One region of the Neisseria shayeganii genome, then DNA from elsewhere that is predicted to be linked to it. Evidence: predicted binding sites of a transcription regulator. Region 1 holds the regulator's gene; the other holds the start of a gene.

Region 1 (11,538 bases):
AGGGAAGGGGAAGAAAACAGGCAGGCTACCTGAAAACGCAGCCAGGCGTTTCAGGTAGCCTGATGGTATGCCGATCATCAAGAATTGGGCTGCGGTGCGGGCGTGCCGGAAATACACTGCTGCGCGCTTTCGCCCAGCCAGCCGGCCGCCATGCCGCAGCCGTTTTGCTCCAGCCAGAAATAGCCGCCGCCGGCCACCAAGGCAATCACCAGACGCAGGCCGAGGTTGCCGCCGAAGGTGTCGGACAAAAACAGCATCAGCGCCGCCCAAGCCGCCACCACGCCCCAATGCACCATCCACACGGTGTCGGGGTTCGGTATCTGCCAATTCATGAAACCGTTGATGACGATGGCGAGGATGGCGAAAAACAAGCCTTCAAACAAAATCTTAGGCTCCCGGTCGCCCAGCCAGATACACCAAAAGCCCAATACAAATGCGGCCAACATGATACGCTCCCTTGTCAAAAAACAAACAAAACAATCGGATTATTGAATGAGGCTGTCTGCCAGACGCTGTGCCTCGGCAAAGTCTATGCTGCCTTCGTAAATCGCCCGTCCAGTGATGGCGCCGGCCACGCCTTTGTCCGCCACCGCACACAGGGCGCGGATGTCGTCCAGATTGGTCAATCCGCCGGAAGCAATCACCGGAATGCGTACCGCTTCGGCCAGCTTGACCGTGGCTTCGATATTGACGCCGCTCATCATGCCGTCGCGGCCGATGTCGGTGTAGATGATGCTGTTGACGCCGTCGTCTTCAAAACGTCGGCTCAAATCAATCACATGATGCTCGGTGACCGTGGCCCAGCCGTCAATCGCCACTCTGCCGTCTTTGGCATCGAGGCCCACGATGATGTGGCCGGCAAACTCGCGGCAGGCTTCGTGCACGAAGTCTGGGTTTTTCACCGCCGCGGTGCCGATGATCACATCGTGCAGACCGAGTTTCAGGTAGCGTTCGATGGTGGCCAGATCGCGGATGCCGCCGCCCAACTGCACGGGAATGTGGCTGCCGACGGCTTCCAAAATCTCGCTGATGGCGGGAAAGTTTTTCGGCTCGCCGGCAAAAGCGCCGTCCAAATCCACCAAATGCAGACGGCGCGCGCCTTGTTTGAACCAATGCGCCGCCATTTCGGCCGGACGGTCGGAAAAAACGGTGGCGTCTTCCATCAGGCCTTGGCGCAGGCGCACACATTGGCCGTTTTTCAAATCGATGGCGGGGATCAGCTGCATGGGGATATTCCGTGGGTAAACAAAAGAAACAGGCTACCTGAAAGGCGGCTATTTTACTGAATTTATTAGAAACCGACAAATTCTTACATTTCAAAGCGCATCGGCTGTTGCTTCTGAAGGATTCAGAAGGCGCGGCACAGACCGGCCTTTAGGCCTGGCCGTCCCAATTCAGAAAATTGCGCAACAGCAAAAGGCCGCCGTCGTGGCTTTTTTCGGTGTGAAACTGGGTGGCGAACACATTGTCGCGGCCGACAATACAGGCAAAGGGGCTGGGATAATCGCTTTCGCCCAATACCAGCGCTGGATCGGCAGGCGCAAAATAATAGCTGTGCACAAAATAAAAGCGGGTCTCGTCGGCCAGGCCGCGAAACAGCGGATGCGGACGAGTTTGGCGTACGCTGTTCCAACCCATGTGCGGCACTTTCAGACGCTCACCGGCTGCATCGTGCAAGTCCGGCGCAAAGCGTTTTACCTCGCCGGCAAACCAGCCTAAGCCGGCGGTATCGCCTTCTTCGCTGTGCTCGAACAGCAGCTGTGCGCCCACGCAAATGCCGAAAAAAGGCTTGTGCTTGAGCGCATCCTGTAAAGCCTCGCCCAGGCCGCTGTTTTGCAGCGCGGCCATGCAGTCGGGCATGGCGCCTTGGCCGGGAAACACGATTTTATCGGCTGCCGCCACCGCATCGGGGCAGTCGGTAAGCCCGATTTCGGCATCGACGCCGGCCAAGTGGCGGGCCGCTTCCACCGATTTATACACAGAATGCAGGTTGCCCATACCGTAATCGACAATCGCCACTTTCATCATACATCCCTTATCGCAAAACGCCCGCAACCGCGCGGGCAGGCGATTGTACCCGCCGCCGCTGCAGGAAACAATCGGCAGGCAGGGTTTCGGCACTGCGGTACGCCGTGTAGAATGTCGCGCATCTTCTGCTGCGGATGCGCGGCCTTCCAGCCGCTCAAGCTGCCTGAAACAGGCGGCGGGGCAGTTTTCTTTACCCACAGATAAGGAGTTGGACGATGCAGAGTTTTGGCCGTGCTTTGGTGTATTTGGGCGTGTTCGCCATCATTTTGAACTTCTTCAATTTCGTGCCCAAATTATTGGTCTGGATTTACCAGTGGGGCGAAGGCCCGGCTTGGGGCATCAAAATCGGCCTGATTATTGTGGGCGGCATCTTGTGGCAACTAGGCCGGCAGCAGGCAGCCCGCGCCGCCGTACACGATGAGGGCGAAGAATAAACCGCCGGCAGCGTTCAGGTAGCCTCTTGTGCTCCTGACACCAAGCGCCATCGGCCTGCCACGGGCTGCTGGCGTTTTTTGCTGACCGCGGCTAAAGCAGACCGGCCCACCACAGAATGCCGTTGAGCACGCCGATGCCGGCGGCCAAACTGAGCAGCATATTGCGCCGCCAGACGTGTATGCCGAGCACGGCCAGCAAAGCGGCCAGTTCGGCCGCCAAGCGCAGCCCGCCCTGCCCGCCATCGGGCCGGCTCAGGCCGCTCAAAATCAGCAACACCAACACCACCAACGGCAGGGCGGCATTCACGTCTTGCAGCAATTTGGCTTTCAACCAGCTTTTCGGCAGCATCAAAGGCGCGGCGCGCAAGGCAAACGTCACGCCGCCCATCAGCAACACCGTCAGCCACCATTGCCAAGCTTGTGCCGTCATTCACCGGCCCTCCCTGTCCACACCGCCGAGCGGCACACGATAAACACCACACTCAAAGCCACGGCCAACAGCAGCAGATATTGCTGCGTGAAGGCGCCTGCCGCCCAAAAAGCGACGGCGGCCAACAAGCAGGGCCACCATTCGCGGCGGTTGCGGTATTGCTCGTAAGCCAAAATCACAAACAGGCAGTTCAACGCAAAGCCCAAATTCGGGATCCACTCGCCCAAGCCGCCACCCACGCCGACGCCGGCCAGGGTGCCGAGCACCCAATACATCTGGTTGCAAAACACAATCCGCCCCATCAACGGCCGGCGCAAAGGGGGCGGCAAGGTGGTCAGCACCGAAAAACTTTCATCGGTCAGCGCAAACAGACTGTACCAACGCACCCATTTGCGCTCGGGCAGATCGTCTAACAGCGGCATGGCGTAAAACACATGCCGCAGATTGATGATGAAAGTATTGAGCGTCATCGCCAACACACCGGCCCCGCCGGCAAACATGGCCACCGAGGCATATTGCGCGGCACCGGAATACACAATCAGGCTGGAAGCCGCCGACAACCAAGCCGGCAAACCGGCGGCGCTCATCAGCACGCCGAAGGCCACTGCCGCGGGGACATAGCCCAAGGCAATCGGATAGGAATAATGCAGCGCCAGCCGCCATTTGCGGGCGCCCGACAAATGCTCCGAATCGCTCATCGCTTCACCAAAGGGAATCAACAAAAGGCGGCGATTGTAAGCAGGCGCGGTGCATTCGGCAAGCAGCAGAAAGGCTACCTGAAAGCGAAATACTTTCAGGTAGCCTGATACCGGAATCGGAGGTTTTGGCAGTGGTTGTGGTTTTAGTCCTCTTGCGCCCCGGTTTGCAGATAATTGACCAAGCCCACGGAAGCAATCAGCTCCTGCTGGGTTTCCAGCCAATCAATGCGTTCTTCGTTTTCATGCTTTTGCGCCTGCAATAGCTGGCGGGAAACATAGTCCTGCTTCGCTTCGCACTCGGCGATGGCTTCCACCAGCGCAGTGTGCTTTTCCTGCTCTTTTTGCAAATCGCAGCGGATGATTTCTTCCACATTCTCACCGATCAGCAGCTTGCCCAGCTCTTGCAGATTGGGCAGGCCTTCCAAGAGCAGAATGCGCTCGATCAGATCGTCCGCCGCCTTCATCTCGGTAATCGACTGTTTGTAGAAATAGCCGCCCAGCTCCTCAAAACCCCAGTTTTTCAGAATGCGCGCATGCAGGAAATATTGGTTGATGGTCACCAACAGCAGGCCGAGGTTGCGGTTGAGCTGGCGGATAACGTCGCGGTCGCCTTTCATGGCAATACTCCTTCAAATAGTTGGCTTACAGCTGGCTTTGCAGGTAGTTTTGCTCGCCCACCAGCTTGATCAGACGCAACTGCTGCTCCAACCAATGTGCGTGGTCTTCCTCGGTGTCTTTCAATTGGTTCACCAGCATCTCGCGGGTCACGTAGTCTTGCTGCTCTTCGCACAGCTTGATGCCTTTTTTCAGGTTGTCGCGCACTTCGTATTCGGTTTCCAAATCAAACTGCAGCATCTCGGCCACATCTTTACCTACGCGGATGGCGCTGGGTACGCACACGGGGGTGCCGCCCAACATCAGAATGCGGCGGATAAAGTTTTCGGCGTGCAGGGTTTCGTCTTCCATTTCGTGGCCGATGCGCTCGAACAGCTTGGTGTAGCCCCATTCGGCGTACATACGGGAATGGATGAAGTATTGGTCGCGGGCGGCCAATTCGCCGGCCAACATCTCGTTCATATAATCGATAACTGCTTTATTGCCTTGCATGGTTTTGCTCCTTAAGTGATGTGAGGTCGCAGAGCAACGCCCTTACGGCGGCCCGCTGTTGATGGCTGCGCATTATACGCGGCTTATTGAGAAAATTCTCATCTCCGCTTTTTAATGCGAATAATTCTTTTATAAAACAACCACCTTTCCCATATAGGTTAAAATAAAATCCTTATAAAATATAAAGGCTTAATCTGATACTGGTTTTCAATTAAATATAACAATGATTACCATCTGCCTGAATATTTACACAGCTTTACTTCAAAAAGACGAAAAAGTGACGAAAAACATTAACTTGCAGATGATAACCATTGGCGTTCCTGCTCTAGAGCAACTTCGACTAAAAACGTTACATAATAGGTTTTTTCTGGCAGCCGGAGCATGAGATGCGCGCCTATTCGCAAGACCTGCGAGATCGAGTACTGGGAGCGCTGGAGCGCGGAGAGCGCCCCAGCGCCATTGCCCGTCGTTATGAAGTCAGCCGCATGTGGGTATATCGGGTGCGTGATCGCTTCGAAAAAGAAGGCGAGCGCAGCAGCAGGCAGCAAGGCGGCAAGCGCATCTCCCGACTGGCGCCAGTAGAGGGCATGATCCGCGACTGGATCAAGGCCGATCCCGATCTGACCTTGGTGCAAATGTGCGAGCGTTTGGGCGAGCATGGCATCAGCATCAAACCCTCGGCCTTGTGGCACCAGCTCAACAAATGGCGGCTGAGCTTCAAAAAAAACGCTGCACGCCAGCGAGCAGGAACGTGAAGACGTGCAGCAGGCACGGGCGAGCTGGATACAGCAGCAGGCCCGGCTCGATGCCAGGCGCCTGGTATTTCTGGACGAGACCTGGAGCAGCACCTGCATGACGCCGCTGCGCGGGCGCGCCCCGCGCGGTCAACGCTGCGTGGCCAGCGCCCCGCATGGGCACTGGAAGACCAGCACCTTCATTGCCGCCTTGCGCTGTGATGCACTGACGGCCCCCATGGTGACCGATGGCCCCATCAATGGCGCCGTGTTTCTGGCGTGGGTCAAAACCTTTCTGTGCCCGACACTTCGCCCTAGCGACATCGTCATTGCCGACAACCTCTCCAGCCACAAAGTGGCGGGCGTGCGAGAAGCCATCGAAGGCGTGGGCGCCAGCATTCGCTATCTGCCGCCGTACTCGCCGGATTTGAACCCCATCGAGAAGCTGTTTGCCAAGTTCAAGGCGCTGCTGCGCAGGGCGGGCGAGCGCACGGTGGGTGCGCTGTGGCAGCGCATGGGGCAGCTGGTTGATTTGTTCTCGGCTCAAGAGTGTGCCAATTACTTCAAATCAGCTGGGTATGTAATGAATTAAATCGAAATTGCTCTAAGCAGACATTTTCAAGCAGCCATCAGCTGTCTCGCCTACCATAAATTCAGGCTACCTGAAATCCGTTTCAGGTAGCCTTTCTGTGAAACATATGCTTTCGCCAATCCATGCATGCGGCACAACCGGGTTTACTCTGCTTCTTCCGCTTCTTTTTGTTGCTTACAGCCGCCCACCAGTTTGCGCAAACTCTCCGGCTGCAGCAGGCAAATGTGCTTGTGCTCCACCGAAATCCAACCTTCCTGATTAAAGCGCGATAGGGTGCGGCTGACCGTTTCCAACTTCAGCCCCAAATAACTGCCGATTTCCTCGCGCGACATACGCAAAATAAAATCGTTGGCGGCAAAACCGCGCTGCTGCAACCGCTGCGATAAATTCAGCAGAAACGCCGCCAGCCGCTCTTCTGCACGCATATTGCCCAACAGCATCATCACGCCTTGGTCGCGCAGGATTTCACGGCTGATCAAGCGGTAAAAATGCGATTGCAGCGAGGGCACTGCCACGCCCAGCTCCTCCATGCGCTCGAACGGCAGCTCGCACACTTCACTGTCTTCCAAGGCCATCGCATCGCAAGTATGTTGCTTATGATAAATACCGTCCAAACCCACCAACTCACCGGACATGAAAAAACCGGTAACCTGATCGCGCCCGTCAAAACTGGCGATGGTGGTTTTCATAAAACCGGTGCGCACGGCATACAGCGAATGGAACTCATCGCCGCTGCGGAACAGATATTCGCCTTTCTTCAAACGGCGGCTTTGGCGCAACACCGAATCCAACTGGCGCATTTCCTCCGCCATCAGCCCCACCGGCAGGCAGAGCTCCTTGAGCGAACATTTGGAGCAAACATTTTTGGTATAAGTCATCGTGTGTGTGCGGCCTTATGTAAATCTATCCCACCGGATGCAGAAGGCTTGACCGATATCAATGCCCCTGCCGGCAGGCCGTTTATAGTAAGAACTTTTTGTGCAATGTGCACCCGGTTGGAAATTTTGTCTATTCTAACCATTTTTAAACACAAATCCTACCATTGATTCCGTTTATCCCTCCCCTCCTGCTCCTTAGGAGGCAACGCAATCCGACGCCGCTTAACATCATGAAACACAGCAACACCAGCCAAACCCTCGTTTTCGACCGCGAACTGATCGCCTCCCTGCCCGCCAGCGGTCCCCGTTACACTTCCTACCCCACCGCAGATCGCTTTCACACCGAGTTTGGCGAACAGGATTACCGCCAAGCCCTCCGCCAACGCAGCGACGACCCGCTCTCACTTTATCTTCACATCCCGTTTTGCAACACCATCTGCTACTACTGCGGCTGCAACAAAGTCATCACCAAAGACACCGCCCGCGCCGACCGCTATTTAGGCTACCTGAAACAAGAATTTGCCCTTCAGGCGCAAAACTGGACCGGCAAACCGCCGCTGGCCCAGCTGCACTTCGGCGGCGGCACCCCCACCTTCCTCAACGAAAACCAGCTTGCCTTCGTGTTCGACCTCATCCGCCAACACTTCACCCTGCTGCCCGAAGGCGAATACTCGATTGAAATCGACCCGCGCAAAGTGAGCCGCGAAACCGTTCTGTTTCTCGGCCGGCTCGGCTTCAACCGCATGAGCGTAGGCATTCAGGATTTCGACCCGCAGGTGCAGCAGGCCGTCAACCGCATCCAAAGCGAAGCAGAAACCCGCACCGTCATCGAAGCCGCCCGCGAAGCCGGATTCCGCTCGGTCAGCGTTGACCTGATTTACGGCCTACCGCACCAAAGCCCCGCCTCCATGCAGCAGACCCTGGATAAAGTGCTGGCGCTTGATCCGGACCGCCTGGCGGTCTATCACTACGCCCACCTGCCCCATCTCTTCAAACCCCAGCGCCGCATCGACACCGACGCCGTGCCCGACAGCAACACCAAGCTCGACATGTTGCAGCAAATCGTACAGCGGCTCGATCAGGCCGGCTACGTCTTCATCGGCATGGATCATTTTGCCAAACCCGGCGACGAGTTGGCCGTGGCCTTGCGCGAAGGCCGCCTGCAACGCAACTTCCAAGGTTATTCCACCCATGCCGATTGCGACCTGGTGGCCGTCGGCGTGTCGGCCATCGGCAAAATCGGCCGTACTTACAGCCAAAACGAACGCGAACTGGAAGCCTACTATGCCGCCCTCGATGCCGGCCGCCTGCCAATCATGCGCGGCTATGTTTTAACCGATGACGACCTGCTGCGCCGCCGCCTGATCCAAGACCTGATGTGCCGTTTCGGTCTCGAGTTTGCCGACTACACCGCCGAATGCGGCCGGCCGTTTGCCGACTACTTCGCCGCCGAAATGCCCGAATTGACCGGGATGGCGGCCAAAGGCCTGCTGGAGCTGGATGCCGAAGGCCTGCGCGTGAGCGCCAAAGGCCGCTTCCTCATCCGCAACATCGCCATGGTGTTCGACCACCACCTGCGCCACCGCACCACCGCCGCCCGTTATTCGCAAACGGTATAAACTTTCTTCTGCCGCCCGCTCTCATGCAAACAGGCTACCTGAAAACTGTTCAGGTAGCCTGAGACCTTTGCAAAACCCCCAGATGTGGATGCAGTTCAAGGCGTAGCAGCGCAGTGAGTGCAGACATATCATATAGATAGACAAGCGAGCGAGCAGCGCACAACGCAGAAATGCGCCGCAGATGGGGGTTTTGCAAAGGTCTCAGCCTGTTTCATCTTCTAATTGTTAATGCTGTTCACTCAAACCGCAATGCCGGCCAGCTGCGCGGTATCCTGCGCAATCATCAATTCTTCATTGGTCGGCACCACCATCGCCAGCGGCGCGGAGCCGCTTTGGCTGATGATGCCGCTCTGGCCGAAGCGGGCCGCCAAATTCGCCTTTTCATCCACCGTCAAGCCCATAAAGCCCAAATAGCCGATCACTTTCGCACGGATTTGGTCGGAGTTTTCGCCAATCCCGCCGGTAAACACCAAAGCGTCCAAACCGCCTGCCGCCACGCTCATGCCGGCCACATATTTGGCCAAGCGGTAGGCGAAAATTTCCAAAGCCAGTTTGGCGCCTTCATGCCCTTTCGCCGCCTCTTCTTCCAGCGTGCGGCAGTCGTTGGACAATTCGGAAATACCGAGCAGGCCGCTTTTTTTGTTCAGCAAATCGGTAACCGCCGCCATGTCCATGCCCGCATTTTCGTTTAAGAACAGAAACACAGAAGGATCGATATCGCCGCTACGCGTGCCCATGACCAAACCTTCTAAAGGCGTGAGACCCATACTGGTATCGCAGGAGCAGCCGTCGCGCACGGCGGCAATCGACGCGCCGTTGCCCAGGTGGGCGATCACCAGGCGCAAACCCTGCTCGCTGCGGCCCAGTTGGCGGGCCGCCTCTGCTGCCACAAAGCGGTAGCTGGTGCCGTGCGCGCCATAACGGCGCAAACCGTAATCGCGGTACAGCGCCCGCGGCACGGCATAGGTGTAGGCATGCTCGGGCATGCTTTGATGGAAGGCGGTATCGAATACCGCCACATGCGGCACTTGATTGAAAATGCTTTGCGCGGCGCGGATACCCAGCAGGTGGGCGGGGTTGTGCAGCGGCGCCAACATAATGCAGGCCTCAATGCCGGCAATCACTTCATCGTCAATCAAACAAGAAGCTTTAAAGCGCTCGCCGCCGTGCACCACCCGGTGCCCCACCGCGCCGATGCGGCCGTCCAAACCGCGATCTTTTAATTCGGCCATCAGGGCTGCCACAGCCCCGGTGTGCGTGGGATCGCCAGCCAGGCTGACGCTGCGCTTGCCGCCGTCTGCCTTGAATGTGATGACCGCATCCGGCAGGTTGATTTTCTCGGCCAAACAGCTGAGCAACACCTCGCCATTATGGTTGTCCAACACGGCGCCCTTCACTGAAGAGCTGCCGCAGTTTAAAACCAAAATCAGTTGTTGAGACATGACACTCCCTTCGTTACATCCATGAATTTCTGATGAAGCGGCAGAACGCAGGCCCTCTCCGCCCCAAACAATGGGAATAAAAAAAACCGGCTGTTGAAGCAGCCGGTTTTTTCTTTATTCTGGTGGAGGTAAGCGGGATCGAACCGCTGACCTCTTGCATGCCATGCAAGCGCTCTACCAACTGAGCTATACCCCCTAAATTTTGGTGGCGAATCAGGGACTCGAACCCCGGACACAAGGATTATGATTCCTCTGCTCTAACCGACTGAGCTAATTCGCCGCTCTGTTTGAAGCCGCGAATTATACGGGTTTTTAAAAACCTGTCAAACCCCGACAAGCCATTTATTTTTTGTGCGTTGATTTGTATAACAATAAAACCCCGTTCGCCTACCGAATCAACCAACATGGTTGAGACCTTGGCCAAATCTTCAGATGCGGATGCGGTTCAAAGCATAGCAGCGCCCGACACAGAAATACGACGCAGACGGGAATTGGGCAAAGGTCTCGGGCTACCTGAAACCGCCATCACGCCACAGCATACAAAGCATTCCGGCCTGTCTGCGGTTTGCAAACAGGCCGGAACGAAAACCCATCAATCGGCAAACTGTTTTTTCATCTGCTCGCGCCGCTCTTGCGCCTCCACCGACAAGGTGGCGGTCGGCCGGGCCAGCAGCCGCTTGAGGCCGATGGGCTCGCCGGTGTCTTGGCAGAAACCGTAATCGCCCTCATCAATCTGGCGCAGGGAAGCTTGAATTTTGTTCAACAGCTTGCGTTCACGGTCGCGGGTGCGCAGCTCCAGCGCATACTCTTCTTCCTGCGTGGCGCGGTCGGCAGGATCGGGCGCCGCCTCATGGTCTTGCAGATGGCCGGTGGTATCGGCTGCTTTCTGAATCAACTCCTCTTGCAGCTGCACCAGCAGATCACGGAAAAATGCGAGGTGATCGGCGTTCATGTAGTCGTCTTCCGGGCCGTTCCAGTTGAGGATGTCCTGTTCGGTCAGTTTCGCCATTGGTTTTCTCTCCTGTCGTAAAGGGGATTGGCTTATTTTGCGAAAGCGGGAATATAGCAGACGGAGCGATTATTGCAAGAGCAACAAGCTTAGCCGCGTCATCATCTGCGGCAGCCACCACACCACCCACCACCACAGCACCAACACCAGCACGCTGGCGGAAAAATCCCAACGGCCGATGCGCAAAAAGGCAAACGGACGGCACAGCGGCAAATAAATCTGCTGCAACACCGCCATCAGGGGCGAATACGGATTGGCCAGCGACAACACCATGCGCCACACCAAACCGCCCAACAGCACATAAGCCGCCGCTTTGCTCCACGCCAACACGCTGAACAACAGATGGGCCGCCAGCAACCGCGGACTGAGCGGCACCTCAGGCAGTGCCGACACGGCTATCAAGCCATAGGCGGCCAGATAGACCAGCCAAGCGCCGAACAGGCAGGCCGTGTCCCAACGGCCCAGCGGCGGCAGGATTTTGCGCAGCGGCCGCACCAGCCAGTCGGTGCTGCGGCTGCAAAACTGCGCCAAAGGATGCAAAAAATGCAGCCGGCCATATTGCAGCAA
Region 2 (11,538 bases), 810 kb from region 1:
GGTTCCAATCCTCCATGCTCACCGGCTGCGCCACCTTGGGTCGCGCCCCGTATAAACAGCTGCTGACCCACGGCTTCGTGGTGGATCAAAACGGCCGCAAAATGTCCAAATCGCTGGGCAATGTGGTAGCCCCGCAAGAGGTGTATAACGAATTCGGCGCCGACATCCTACGCCTGTGGACCGCCGCCACCGATTACAGCGGCGAGCTGGCCATTTCCAAAGAAATTCTCAAGCGTGTCACCGAAAGCTACCGCCGCATCCGCAACACGCTCAGCTTCCTGTTTGCCAACCTGAAAGATTTCAGCCCGATCGACGACGCGGTGCCGCAGGCCGATATGGTGGAAATTGACCGCTACGCCCTGGTGTTGGCGCGCCAGCTGCAGGAGAAAGTGGCCGGCGAATATTATCCGCGTTACGCCTTCCACTTCGCGGTGCAGGAAATCGTCAATTTCTGTTCCGAAGACCTCGGCGCGTTCTATCTGGACATTCTGAAAGACCGCCTCTACACCACCCAAACCTGCGGCCACGCTCGCCGCAGCGCCCAAACCGCGCTTTACCACATTACGCGCAGCCTGGTGTTGTTGATGTCGCCGATTTTGTGTTTCACCGCCGAAGAAGCGTGGGACATTATCGGCGGCGGCGAGGAGGACAGCGTGCTGTTCCACACTTGGCACAACTTCCCCACCATGCAGGCGGCCAGCGAAGCCGAACTGCTGAAAAAATGGGGTGCCGTGCGCCAGGCGCGCGCCGCCGTGACCGCCGCCATCGAGCCTTTGCGCGCCGACAAATCGGTGGGTTCGTCCCTGCAGGCCGAAGTGGCGCTGACCGCTCCGGCCGAAGCCTACGGCTACCTGAAAGCCTTGGGCGACGAATTGCGCTTCGCCCTGCTGGTGTCGAAAGTCGGCCTGCAAGAAGGTGAAGAATGGGCTGCGGCGGTGCAGCCCAGCCAAGCGCCCAAGTGCGAACGCTGCTGGCACTACACCGAAGCAGTCGGCGCCCGTGCCGACCACCCCACCATCTGCGGCCGCTGCGCCGACAACATCGAAGGGCAGGGCGAACAGCGGGATTATGTGTAATCCCTTGCCGTTTCCACTGTGGCCAACAGGCTACCTGAAAGGTTTCAGGTAGCCTGTTTTTATGGGCGCTTGGCCGGATTTTGGGGGCTGACAAAGTACTGGTCGAGACCTTTGCAAAACCTCCAGATGTGGATGCAGTTCAAGGCGTAGCAGCGCAGCGAACGCAGACATATCACACGATAGGCAAGTGAGTGAGCAGTACCCATAGGGCATAAACGCACAACGCAGAAATGCGCCGCAGATGGGGGTTTTGCAAAGGTCTCGGCCGCATATTGTTGGATAGGCGTATTCGGCTTGTTGCGAGTTGTGCGCGGCGGTGGGCAACTGAACTGTAGGGCGGGCATCCTGGACTGCCGCCGCCCTCCGCAGGCTACCTGAAAGCAGATTGACTGCAAGGCACTTCAAGGTTTGCCATCGGCGTTGCGGCTGCTGAGCAGAATGCCGCCGAAAATGGCGGCGATGCCGAACCAGTGGTATGCGTGCAGTTGCTCGTCGAGTAGCAGGAAGGCCAAGAGGGTGCCGAACACCGGCATCAGGTGGATGCTCAGCCCGGCACGCACCGCGCCGAAACGGGCAATGGCGGCGGTGTAGCACAGATAGGCGACCACGGAAGGGAAAATGCCCACATAGGCCAAGCCGAGCAGGGCGGCGGGTTGCCAGTTGACCGTTGCGCCGGAGACGGTTTCCCACAGGAAGAAAGGCAGCAGGGCGAAGAGGCCGATGAGGATTTGCACCGCGGTGAGGCCGGTGCGGTGGATGTCGGCCGGCAAGCGTTTCATCCATAGGGTGTACACCGCCCAGCACGCGGTGGCGGCAAACACCCACACGTCGCCGACGGCAAAGCGCAGGGCGAGCAGGTTGTGCCAGCTGCCGCGCAGGATGATGACGGCCACGCCCGCCAAAGACAATATCAGGCCAAGGCTTTGCCAGCGGTTGAGGTTTTGGCGGTAAAACACGGCGCCCAGCAGCATGATCAGCACGGGAATGCAGGAATTGAGCAGCAGGGCGTTGGTGCTGGTGGTGGTGTGCAGGCCGATGTAAACAAAGGTGTTGAAGGCGGCGATGCCCGCGAGCGCGGTGCCGATGATCAGGCGGTAATGCTGCCGGTAGCGCAGGCGGTCGCGCCGCATCAGCGCCCAGGCAAACGGCAGCAGGATCAAGAGGGAAATCACCCAGCGGCCGAAGGCCAGTGTGAGCGGCGGAATGTCGTCGCGGATGGCGCGGGCGACAATCATATTGCCCGCCCACAGCAGGGGCGGGGTGATGAAAACGGGCAGTTGGGCGATGAGTTTGTTCATGGCGGCGGATCAGGCTACCTGAACAGCATCGGGCATCTGCAGCCAGCGGGCCAGCGCGTCGGCATCGGCTACCGACAGCCAGGCGGTGTCGGCTTGGGCGGCCTGCACGTCAATCTCGGTTTGCTGCAGCACGCCGTGGCGGAAGTAGTGTGCGCTGATGCGGCTACCCACCGGTTGTTGTGCCCACAGTGCGGCAAAGTCGGCGGCGGCATAGTCGTTGAGGGCGATCAGTCGGTCGCCGGCGGCCAGACCGGCCTGTTCGGCGCTGCCGTGGCTGAAAACATGGCTGAGCGTGATGTCGGCGGTGTTTTGTTTGAAGCGGGCGCCGAAGTCGGGAACGACGGCGGCCGGCGGCGGCGTGTCGCCCGTGCCGCCGCCGTGGCTGCGGGGCAGGGGCAGCCAGCTCAGGCGGATGCCGCCGTGTGCCAAGTTTTCGGCCAGCGGCAGCTCGGCGGTGCTGCGGATGGCGTGGTCGAAAAAGTCTTGCAGGTCCAAGCCGGTGAGGCCTTGGGCGAAGCTTTCCCAGCGGCCTTCGGGCAGGGGGTTGCGGTGGTCGAGCCAGTCTTGGTAGAGCGCCTGCATGATGCTGTCGAGGCTGTGTCGGCCTTGGCTGCGCTGCCGCACGGTGAGGTCGAGACAGAGGGCGGCGAGGGCGCCTTTTTGGTAGTAGCTGACGATGGCGTTGGGGCTGTTTTCGTTGGGTTTGTAGTATTTGTCCCAGGCGGTGAGGCTGGATTGGGCCAGGCTTTGCAGGCGGCGGCCGTGGCCTTGCTGTACGCGGGTGAGGTTTTGCGCCAGCAGTTTCAGGTAGCCTGCCGGGCTGAGCACGCCGCTGCGTACGAGAAATAAATCGTCGTAATAAGAGGTGATGCCTTCAAACGCCCACAGCTGTTCGGTATAGGCTTCGCGGTCGAGTTCGGATTCGGCAAAGGCGGCCGGCTGGATGGATTTGACGTTCCAGGCGTGGAAGTATTCGTGCGAAATCAGGCCGAGCAATTGGGTGTAACCGTCGTCGGGTTCGCCCAAGCCGTGCGCAGGCAAGCAGCGGCGGTCGGCCAGCAGGGCGGTGGCGCTGCCGTGTTCGAGGCCGCCGTATAGCTTGTCGCCCACGTGCAGTAAAAAGGTGTAGTCGGCAAACGGGGCGGGAGCAGGGAAAAAGTCGAGCTGGGTTTCGCAAATGGCGCGGGTGTCTCGAAGCAGGCGGTCGCGGTCGAAGTCGGCATAACGGCCGCTGAGCACGATGCGGTGTGGCAGGCCGCGGGCGGTGAATTCGAGTATTTCCAAACAGCCGGCTTCTACTGGGTGGTCGATGAGTTGGCGGTAGTTAGGCGCGTGGTAGCTGCCGTCGTCCAGGCGGGGCAGGGAAGTGGCGGTTTGCCATTCGGCGGGGAAGTCTAATCTTACCCGATGGGTTTGTTGCTCGCTGCCGTGCAGGCGCAGAAACAGGGCGGCGCCGTCGAAGAAGCCGCGTTCGCGGTCGAGATAGCAGCCGCGCACGGAAAGGTCGAAGGCGTAGATGTGGTAAACCAGTTGCCATTCGCCGTGGCAATTGGCGGCGGCCTGCCAAGTGTGTTTGTCGAGCTGTTGCAGGGGAACGGTTTGTCCGTTGCAGCTGGCAGAGAGATCGGTGAGATGGCGGGCGAATTCGCGGATCATATAGCTGCCGGGCACCCAATTGGGCAGGCTGAGCTTCGGTGCTTGATTGCCTTGGTGGGAGAAGGTGAGCTCGACGCGGAAAAGGTGGCGCAGGGGCAGGGCGGAAATGCGGTAGTGCGGCATGTTTCAGGTAGCCTCGTGTAAAGAGTTGTTTACAATTTTGGGGCGGCTTGATGTTTGTCAAGGCGGCGGGGGAGGGAAAAGGATATTCTTGCCGGGTTCGCCGGCCTGCCGGGCGCGGCACAAAGTAAAAAACAGGGCGTAAACTGCGTTTTTGTGGTTAAGGCCCGTATTTTGCTTTAAAATGGCACGGTTAAAACACCCGCAGTTTGTGTTAAGACTATGTTTAACGGCGGCTGCGGTGTTTCAATTTTTAAGATAAATCGGACGCATGGGTGCGGAAATTTGGCCGATGCAAACCGATATTGATGTTATATAAAGCCATTTTTAATGGAGATTTCTCATGGAAACGCAAACTTATAACTACAAAGTGGTGCGCCAGTTCGCCATCATGACTGTGGTTTGGGGGATTGTGGGCATGCTGGTCGGCGTGATTATCGCCGCGCAGCTTTATTGGCCGCAACTCAACTTGACCGATGTAGGTCCGTGGTTCCACTTCGGCCGCCTGCGTCCTCTGCATACCAATGCGGTGATCTTCGCATTCGGCGGTTGCGGCCTGTTCGCCACTTCTTATTATGTGGTGCAGCGTACTTGTAATGTGCGCCTGTTCAGCGACAAGCTGGCGGCGTTTACGTTCTGGGGCTGGCAGGCCGTGATTGTGCTGGCCGCCATTACCCTGCCGCTGGGCTACACCCAAGGTAAGGAATATGCCGAATTGGCTTGGCCGATCGATATTCTGATTACCTTGGTGTGGGTGGCTTATGCGGTTGTGTTCTTCGGCACCATCGCCAAGCGTAAGGTGAAACACATCTATGTGGCCAACTGGTTCTACGGTGCGTTCATTTTGGCTGTGGCCTTGCTGCACGTGGTCAACAGCTTGGCTGTGCCGACCGGCCTGTTCAGCATGACTTCTTACCCGGTGTATTCCGGCGCCATCGACGCCATGGTGCAGTGGTGGTACGGCCACAATGCGGTGGGCTTCTTCCTGACCGCTGCTTTCTTGGGCATGATGTATTACTTCGTGCCCAAACAAGCGGGCCGTCCGGTTTATTCCTACCGTTTGTCCGTTGTGCACTTCTGGGCTTTGATTTTCACCTATATGTGGGCCGGCCCGCACCACCTGCACTACACCGCCCTGCCTGATTGGACCCAGTCTCTGGGCATGGTGTTGTCGCTGATTCTGTTTGCGCCCTCTTGGGGCGGCATGATCAACGGCATCATGACGCTGTCCGGCGCGTGGCACAAACTGCGCACCGATCCGATTCTGAAGTTCTTGGTGGTGTCCCTGTCCTTCTACGGTATGTCTACTTTCGAAGGCCCGATGATGTCGATCAAAACGGTGAACGCTTTGAGCCACTACACCGACTGGACGGTCGGCCACGTGCACTCCGGCGCTTTGGGCTGGGTGGGCTTCGTCACCATCGGTTCTATCTACTATCTGGTTCCCCGCCTGTTCGGCCGCAAAGAAATGTACAGCACCAAGCTGATTGAAGTGCATTTCTGGATCGGCACCATCGGCATCGTGCTCTACATCGCTTCCATGTGGATTGCCGGTGTGATGCAGGGCCTGATGTGGGGCAACCTGAACCTAGACGGTACGCTGACTTATTCTTTCGTTGAGTCTGTGAAGGAAAGCATGAAGTTCTACCTGATCCGCTTTGTCGGTGGTGCGCTGTATCTGTCCGGCATGGTGCTGATGGCCTATAACGTGTACCGCACGATTACCGCCGGCAAGCCTGTTAATGCCGAAATCCCGGTTTTGACCCAAAACCAGCATCACTAATACCAACAGATAGAAAGCACAGGCTACCAAAATGAAATTACAACAACTTGTTGAAGAAAAAGTCGGTTACCTGATCGTGTTTACCTTCTTGGTAATCAGCGTGGGTCTGCTTGTCGAAGTGGTTCCCCTGTTTTACACCAAATCGGTAACCGAACCTGCTCCGGGCGTGAAGCCTTACACCGCCCTGCAAGTGGCCGGCCGCGATGTGTACATCCGCGAAGGCTGCTACAACTGCCACTCGCAAATGATCCGCCCGTTCCGTGCGGAAACTGAGCGTTACGGCCACTATTCGGTGGGCGGCGAGTCGGTTTACGACCACCCGTTCCAATGGGGCTCCAAGCGTACCGGTCCGGATCTGGCCCGTGTGGGCGGCCGCTATTCTGACGAATGGCACCGTTTGCACCTGCTGAATCCGCGTGATGTGGTGCCGGAGTCCAATATGCCTGCCTTCCCGTGGTTGGCGCGCAATCGCGTAGACGGCGAAACCGTGGCCCAACACATGCGCACCCTGCGCACCGTGGGCGTGCCCTACACAGACGAGCAGATTGCCGCCGCTGCCGGCGAAGTGGAAGGCAAGTCTGAGCTGGATGCCGTCATCGCCTACCTGCAAGGCTTGGGCTTGGCACTGAAAAACAACGAAGTGAAATAAGGCGGGTTATGGCTATCCTGACTTTGGCTGTGAATCAGATCATCTACATCGTGGTCACTTTGATTATTGCGTTGATGTTTGCTTTGGTGTTGTGGATTACCCTCAACCGTAAAGCCAAGCCGCATTATGAAAACGAAGGCCAGCGCATCATTGACGATGAAGATACGCCTGGCGATGATTCCGGCCTTTCAGGTAGCCGCAACCGGCACGGAGCAGAATAATGGAAACATCTCAATTTACCAGCAGTTTCTGGCACTACTATATTTGTGCCATTGTCATCCTCAGCTTCATCGGTCTGTTTTGGCTGCTGTTTTCACAAAACAAAGTGAAAGCGCCGCCGAAAGGCGAAGACGTCAAAACCATGGGCCATGAATGGGACGGCATTGAAGAGTACAACAACCCGCTGCCGCGTTGGTGGTTCTTTCTCTTCATTCTCACCGTTTTGTTCAGTATCGGCTATCTGATTGTGTATCCCGGTATGGGCGACTTCAAAGGCGTGGGCTTCGGCGGCCAGGCTTGGACCAGCCAAAGCCAGTATGAGTCGGAAGTCAAAGCGGCCAACGAAAAATTCGCTCCGGTTTATGCGAAATTTGCCAATATGCCGGTGGAAGAAGTGGCCAAAGACGAAGATGCGCAACGTATCGGCAAACACCTCTTTGATACCTACTGTATCCAATGTCACGGTTCCGATGCCAAGGGCCAGCGCGGCTTCCCCGATCTGACCGACCACGACTGGCTGTGGGGCGGCTCTCCCGAGCAAATCAAGGAGAGTATTGCCAAAGGCCGCGTCGGCATCATGGCTGCCTGGGGCCCGCAACTGGGTGAGGAAGGCGTGAAAAATGCCGCCCACTATGTGTTGTCCCTGTCCAATTCCGGTAATCCCAGCTTGGATCCGGCCCGCGTAAAACGCGGTGAAGCTGTCTTCCACGGCCCGCCTGCCAACTGTTTCGTCTGCCATGGTGACAAAGGTCAGGGCGTATTGGGTGCCGGCCCCAACCTGAGTGATGATGTTTGGCTGTGGGGCAACAGCGAGAAAGCCATCATGGAAACTATCACCAACGGCCGTCACAACCAAATGCCGGCATGGGAAGGCTTCCTGAATGACGACAAAGTACACATCCTGACTGCTTACGTATGGGGCAAATCCAATAACGGCCAAGCCGCCGCTGCGGCAGACACCAAACCTGCTTCTGCGCCTGCTGCTTCCGAAGCTGCCGCTTCTCAAGCTGTTCCCGTAGCAGCCTCGCAAGCCCAGCCCGCTGCGGATGAAGCGCAAGTATCGTTTGATAAAGGTATGGCCGTCTTCTATTTTGCCACCGGTAAGAGCGAAGTGGCCGGCAATGCCGCCCAAGTTGCCGCCGAGTTGGTTGAGGCCGGTAAAGCCGGTAAAAAACTGGTGATCAGCGGCTATACCGACAGCACCGGCAATGCCGCCTTAAATGCCGAGTTGTCCAAGCAGCGCGCTCAAGCCGTACAGGCATTTTTAGAGGCGCAAGGTGTGGATCCGAAAAACATCGAGCTGCGTAAACCGGAAGACACCACTGCCGCTCAAGGCAACAATGCCGAAGGCCGTCGAGTTGAGGTGAGAATCGAAGGATAAGCCTTTTAGGCTGAAATCAAGGCTACCTGAAAATTTTCAGGTAGCCTTTTCCATTGGATGATGCTCAGCGTTTCAATTGCCGCGCCGCTTGCAAAGCGAAATAGGTCAGAATGCCGTCTGCCCCCGCCCGTTTAAAAGCCAGCAGGCTTTCCAAAATAACTTTGCTGCCGTCCAGCCAGCCGTTTTCGATGGCGGCCTGCAACATCGCATATTCGCCGGATACTTGATAGGCATAAGTCGGTACCCCGAATTCATCTTTTACCCGACGAATGATGTCGAGATACGGCATCCCCGGCTTAATCATCACCATATCGGCCCCTTCCTGTAAATCCAAAGCGATTTCATGCAAGGCTTCGTCGCTGTTGGCCGGATCCATCTGGTAGGTCTGCTTATCGGCCTTGCCCAAATTGCCCGAGCTGCCTACCGCATCACGGAAAGGGCCGTAGAAAGCGGAAGCGTATTTGGCGGAATAGGCCATGATGCGGGTGTGCCGATGTCCGGCCTCTTCCAGCGCATCGCGGATGGCGCCGATCCGACCGTCCATCATATCCGAGGGGGCCACCACTTGCGCCCCGGCTTCCGCATGACAAAGTGCCTGTTTGATCAGGACTTCAATGGTTTCATCATTCAAAACATAGCCTTGATTGTCAACCAGGCCGTCCTGCCCGTGGCTGGTATAGGGGTCCAAAGCAATATCCGTCATTACGCCCAATTCGGGAAAACGTTCGCGTAAAGCGCGTACCGTACGCGGAATAATGCCTTCCGGATTAAAAGCCTCGCTGGCCTGCAAGTCTTTGTGAGCAACCGATGCCGGAAAAAGTGCCAACATCGGAATGTCCAGCTTGCAGGCTTCTTCTGCTTGGTGCAGCAGATTGTCCAAAGTTTGCCTTTCGATACCCGGCATAGAGGAGACAGCCTCATTCTGCTTCCCCTGCTCCAAAACAAAAACCGGATAAATCAGATCATTGGTGCTCAATAAGTGCTCACGCATCAAACGGCGGGAAAATTCGTCTTTACGCATCCGGCGCATCCGGGTGGTGGGTACGGTTCGAAAAGGTGTGTTCATGACAAGCTCCACATTAATGAATCAATCTTGGCAATATAACCATGTAAGTTGGATAAGTATAGCTTGAGACCTTTGCAAAACCCCCATCTGCGGCGCATTTCTGCGTTGTGCGCTGCTCGCTCACTTGCCTATCTAGATGATATGTCTGCGTTCGCTGCGCTGCTACGCCTTGAACTGTATCCACATCTGAGGGTTTTGCAAAGGTCTCAGCTTGCTTAGATGAGATAAGTTGAAGTGGCTCAGGCTACCTGAAACTTTTCAGGTAGCCTGTATTCAGGTAGCCTGTATTCAGGTTGGGCGGTCTGATTTGGGTTTATTTTGGGGTTGGGTGCGGGCTGGTTATTTTATTGTCTGATAAAATTTCCTTGTTATTCATGGTGGTGATGGATTGGGTGGGATTTTTTTGTGATTTGTGGTTGACTGTGTTTGGTTGGGGGCGTATAGTTCGCCTTCTTCGCTGCTTCGGCAGCAAAAATTTTGCTCTTTAACAGTACAGATTACCGATAAGTGTGAGTGCATTGAGCCTCACACTGCGACAAAAACAGACAAGATGTAGATTAACTACATTGTGTTGGTTTCTTTGAAGCAGACCAGAAGTTATTAAGTTAGAGATTGAACATAAGAGTTTGATCCTGGCTCAGATTGAACGCTGGCGGCATGCTTTACACATGCAAGTCGGACGGCAGCACAGAGAAGCTTGCTTCTTGGGTGGCGAGTGGCGAACGGGTGAGTAACGCATCGGAACGTACCGAGTAGTGGGGGATAACTGTCCGAAAGGATGGCTAATACCGCATACGCTTTGAGAAGGAAAGCGGGGGATCTTCGGACCTCGCGCTATTCGAGCGGCCGATGTCTGATTAGCTAGTTGGTGGGGTAAAGGCCTACCAAGGCGACGATCAGTAGCGGGTCTGAGAGGATGATCCGCCACACTGGGACTGAGACACGGCCCAGACTCCTACGGGAGGCAGCAGTGGGGAATTTTGGACAATGGGCGCAAGCCTGATCCAGCCATGCCGCGTGTCTGAAGAAGGCCTTCGGGTTGTAAAGGACTTTTGTCAGGGAAGAAAAGCTTTGGGTTAATACCCTGGAGTGATGACGGTACCTGAAGAATAAGCACCGGCTAACTACGTGCCAGCAGCCGCGGTAATACGTAGGGTGCGAGCGTTAATCGGAATTACTGGGCGTAAAGCGAGCGCAGACGGTTTGTTAAGCAGGATGTGAAATCCCCGGGCTCAACCTGGGAACTGCGTTCTGAACTGGCAGGCTAGAGTATGTCAGAGGGGGGTAGAATTCCACGTGTAGCAGTGAAATGCGTAGAGATGTGGAGGAATACCGATGGCGAAGGCAGCCCCCTGGGATAATACTGACGTTCATGCTCGAAAGCGTGGGTAGCAAACAGGATTAGATACCCTGGTAGTCCACGCCCTAAACGATGTCAATTAGCTGTTGGGGTGCATGACACCTTAGTAGCGTAGCTAACGCGTGAAATTGACCGCCTGGGGAGTACGGTCGCAAGATTAAAACTCAAAGGAATTGACGGGGACCCGCACAAGCGGTGGATGATGTGGATTAATTCGATGCAACGCGAAGAACCTTACCTGGTCTTGACATGTACGGAATCCTCCAGAGACGGAGGAGTGCCTTCGGGAGCCGTAACACAGGTGCTGCATGGCTGTCGTCAGCTCGTGTCGTGAGATGTTGGGTTAAGTCCCGCAACGAGCGCAACCCTTGTCATTAGTTGCCATCATTTAGTTGGGCACTCTAATGAGACTGCCGGTGACAAACCGGAGGAAGGTGGGGATGACGTCAAGTCCTCATGGCCCTTATGACCAGGGCTTCACACGTCATACAATGGTCGGTACAGAGGGTAGCCAAGCCGCGAGGTGGAGCCAATCCCAAAAAACCGATCGTAGTCCGGATTGCACTCTGCAACTCGAGTGCATGAAGTCGGAATCGCTAGTAATCGCAGGTCAGCATACTGCGGTGAATACGTTCCCGGGTCTTGTACACACCGCCCGTCACACCATGGGAGTGGGGGATACCAGAAGTAGGTAGGGTAACCGCAAGGAGCCCGCTTACCACGGTATGCTTCATGACTGGGGTGAAGTCGTAACAAGGTAGCCGTAGGGGAACCTGCGGCTGGATCACCTCCTTTCTAGAGAAAAGACGGGGCTTGGTGCATTCACACTTATCGGTAAACTGTGAATTAGAGATGCGAAACTGGTTGGGGGAACCCGACGAAGTTGGAGTAATCTGGGTTTGTAGCTCAGCTGGTTAGAGCACACGCTTG

What was found. Region 1 encodes FNR, which switches genes on or off when oxygen is low (the NO sensors DNR and NnrR bind a similar motif). Its sites were predicted from a motif close to TTGATNNNNATCAA; they were not measured.
Region 2: the regulator FNR is predicted to act here: its motif matches at 4,201-4,214, upstream of ccoN (cytochrome-c oxidase, cbb3-type subunit I).

Annotation. Positions count from the first base shown of each region.
Region 1 covers NZ_CP059567.1:1,816,034-1,827,571, forward strand. Annotated here, with positions in the region: gene H3L94_RS08750 (diacylglyceryl transferase) at 78-446, opposite strand; gene hisA (1-(5-phosphoribosyl)-5-[(5-phosphoribosylamino)methylideneamino]imidazole-4-carboxamide isomerase) at 486-1,226, opposite strand; gene hisH (imidazole glycerol phosphate synthase subunit HisH) at 1,375-2,025, opposite strand; gene H3L94_RS08765 (hypothetical protein) at 2,244-2,462, shown strand; gene H3L94_RS08770 (AzlD domain-containing protein) at 2,554-2,892, opposite strand; gene H3L94_RS08775 (AzlC family ABC transporter permease) at 2,889-3,590, opposite strand; gene bfr (bacterioferritin) at 3,734-4,207, opposite strand; gene bfr (bacterioferritin) at 4,233-4,697, opposite strand; one part of gene H3L94_RS13065 (IS630 family transposase) at 5,084-5,416, shown strand; one part of gene H3L94_RS13065 (IS630 family transposase) at 5,418-6,023, shown strand; gene fnr (fumarate/nitrate reduction transcriptional regulator Fnr) at 6,167-6,901, opposite strand; gene hemN (oxygen-independent coproporphyrinogen III oxidase) at 7,132-8,520, shown strand; gene H3L94_RS12600 (lipoprotein signal peptidase) at 8,570-8,716, opposite strand; gene H3L94_RS08805 (acetate kinase) at 8,760-9,962, opposite strand; tRNA gene H3L94_RS08810 (tRNA-Ala) at 10,083-10,158, opposite strand; tRNA gene H3L94_RS08815 (tRNA-Met) at 10,166-10,242, opposite strand; gene dksA (RNA polymerase-binding protein DksA) at 10,555-10,971, opposite strand; gene H3L94_RS08825 (YggT family protein) at 11,041-11,538, opposite strand, start outside.
Region 2 covers NZ_CP059567.1:207,343-218,880, forward strand. Annotated here, with positions in the region: gene ileS (isoleucine--tRNA ligase) at 1-1,076, shown strand, start outside; partial or broken gene H3L94_RS12930 (hypothetical protein) at 1,107-1,347, opposite strand; gene H3L94_RS00950 (DMT family transporter) at 1,478-2,374, opposite strand; gene H3L94_RS00955 (M61 family metallopeptidase) at 2,384-4,153, opposite strand; gene ccoN (cytochrome-c oxidase, cbb3-type subunit I) at 4,494-5,933, shown strand; gene ccoO (cytochrome-c oxidase, cbb3-type subunit II) at 5,965-6,582, shown strand; gene H3L94_RS00970 (hypothetical protein) at 6,591-6,803, shown strand; gene ccoP (cytochrome-c oxidase, cbb3-type subunit III) at 6,800-8,182, shown strand; gene hemB (porphobilinogen synthase) at 8,247-9,248, opposite strand; gene H3L94_RS12220 (lipoprotein signal peptidase) at 9,321-9,467, shown strand; rRNA gene H3L94_RS00985 (16S ribosomal RNA) at 9,863-11,403, shown strand; tRNA gene H3L94_RS00990 (tRNA-Ile) at 11,504-11,538, shown strand, end outside.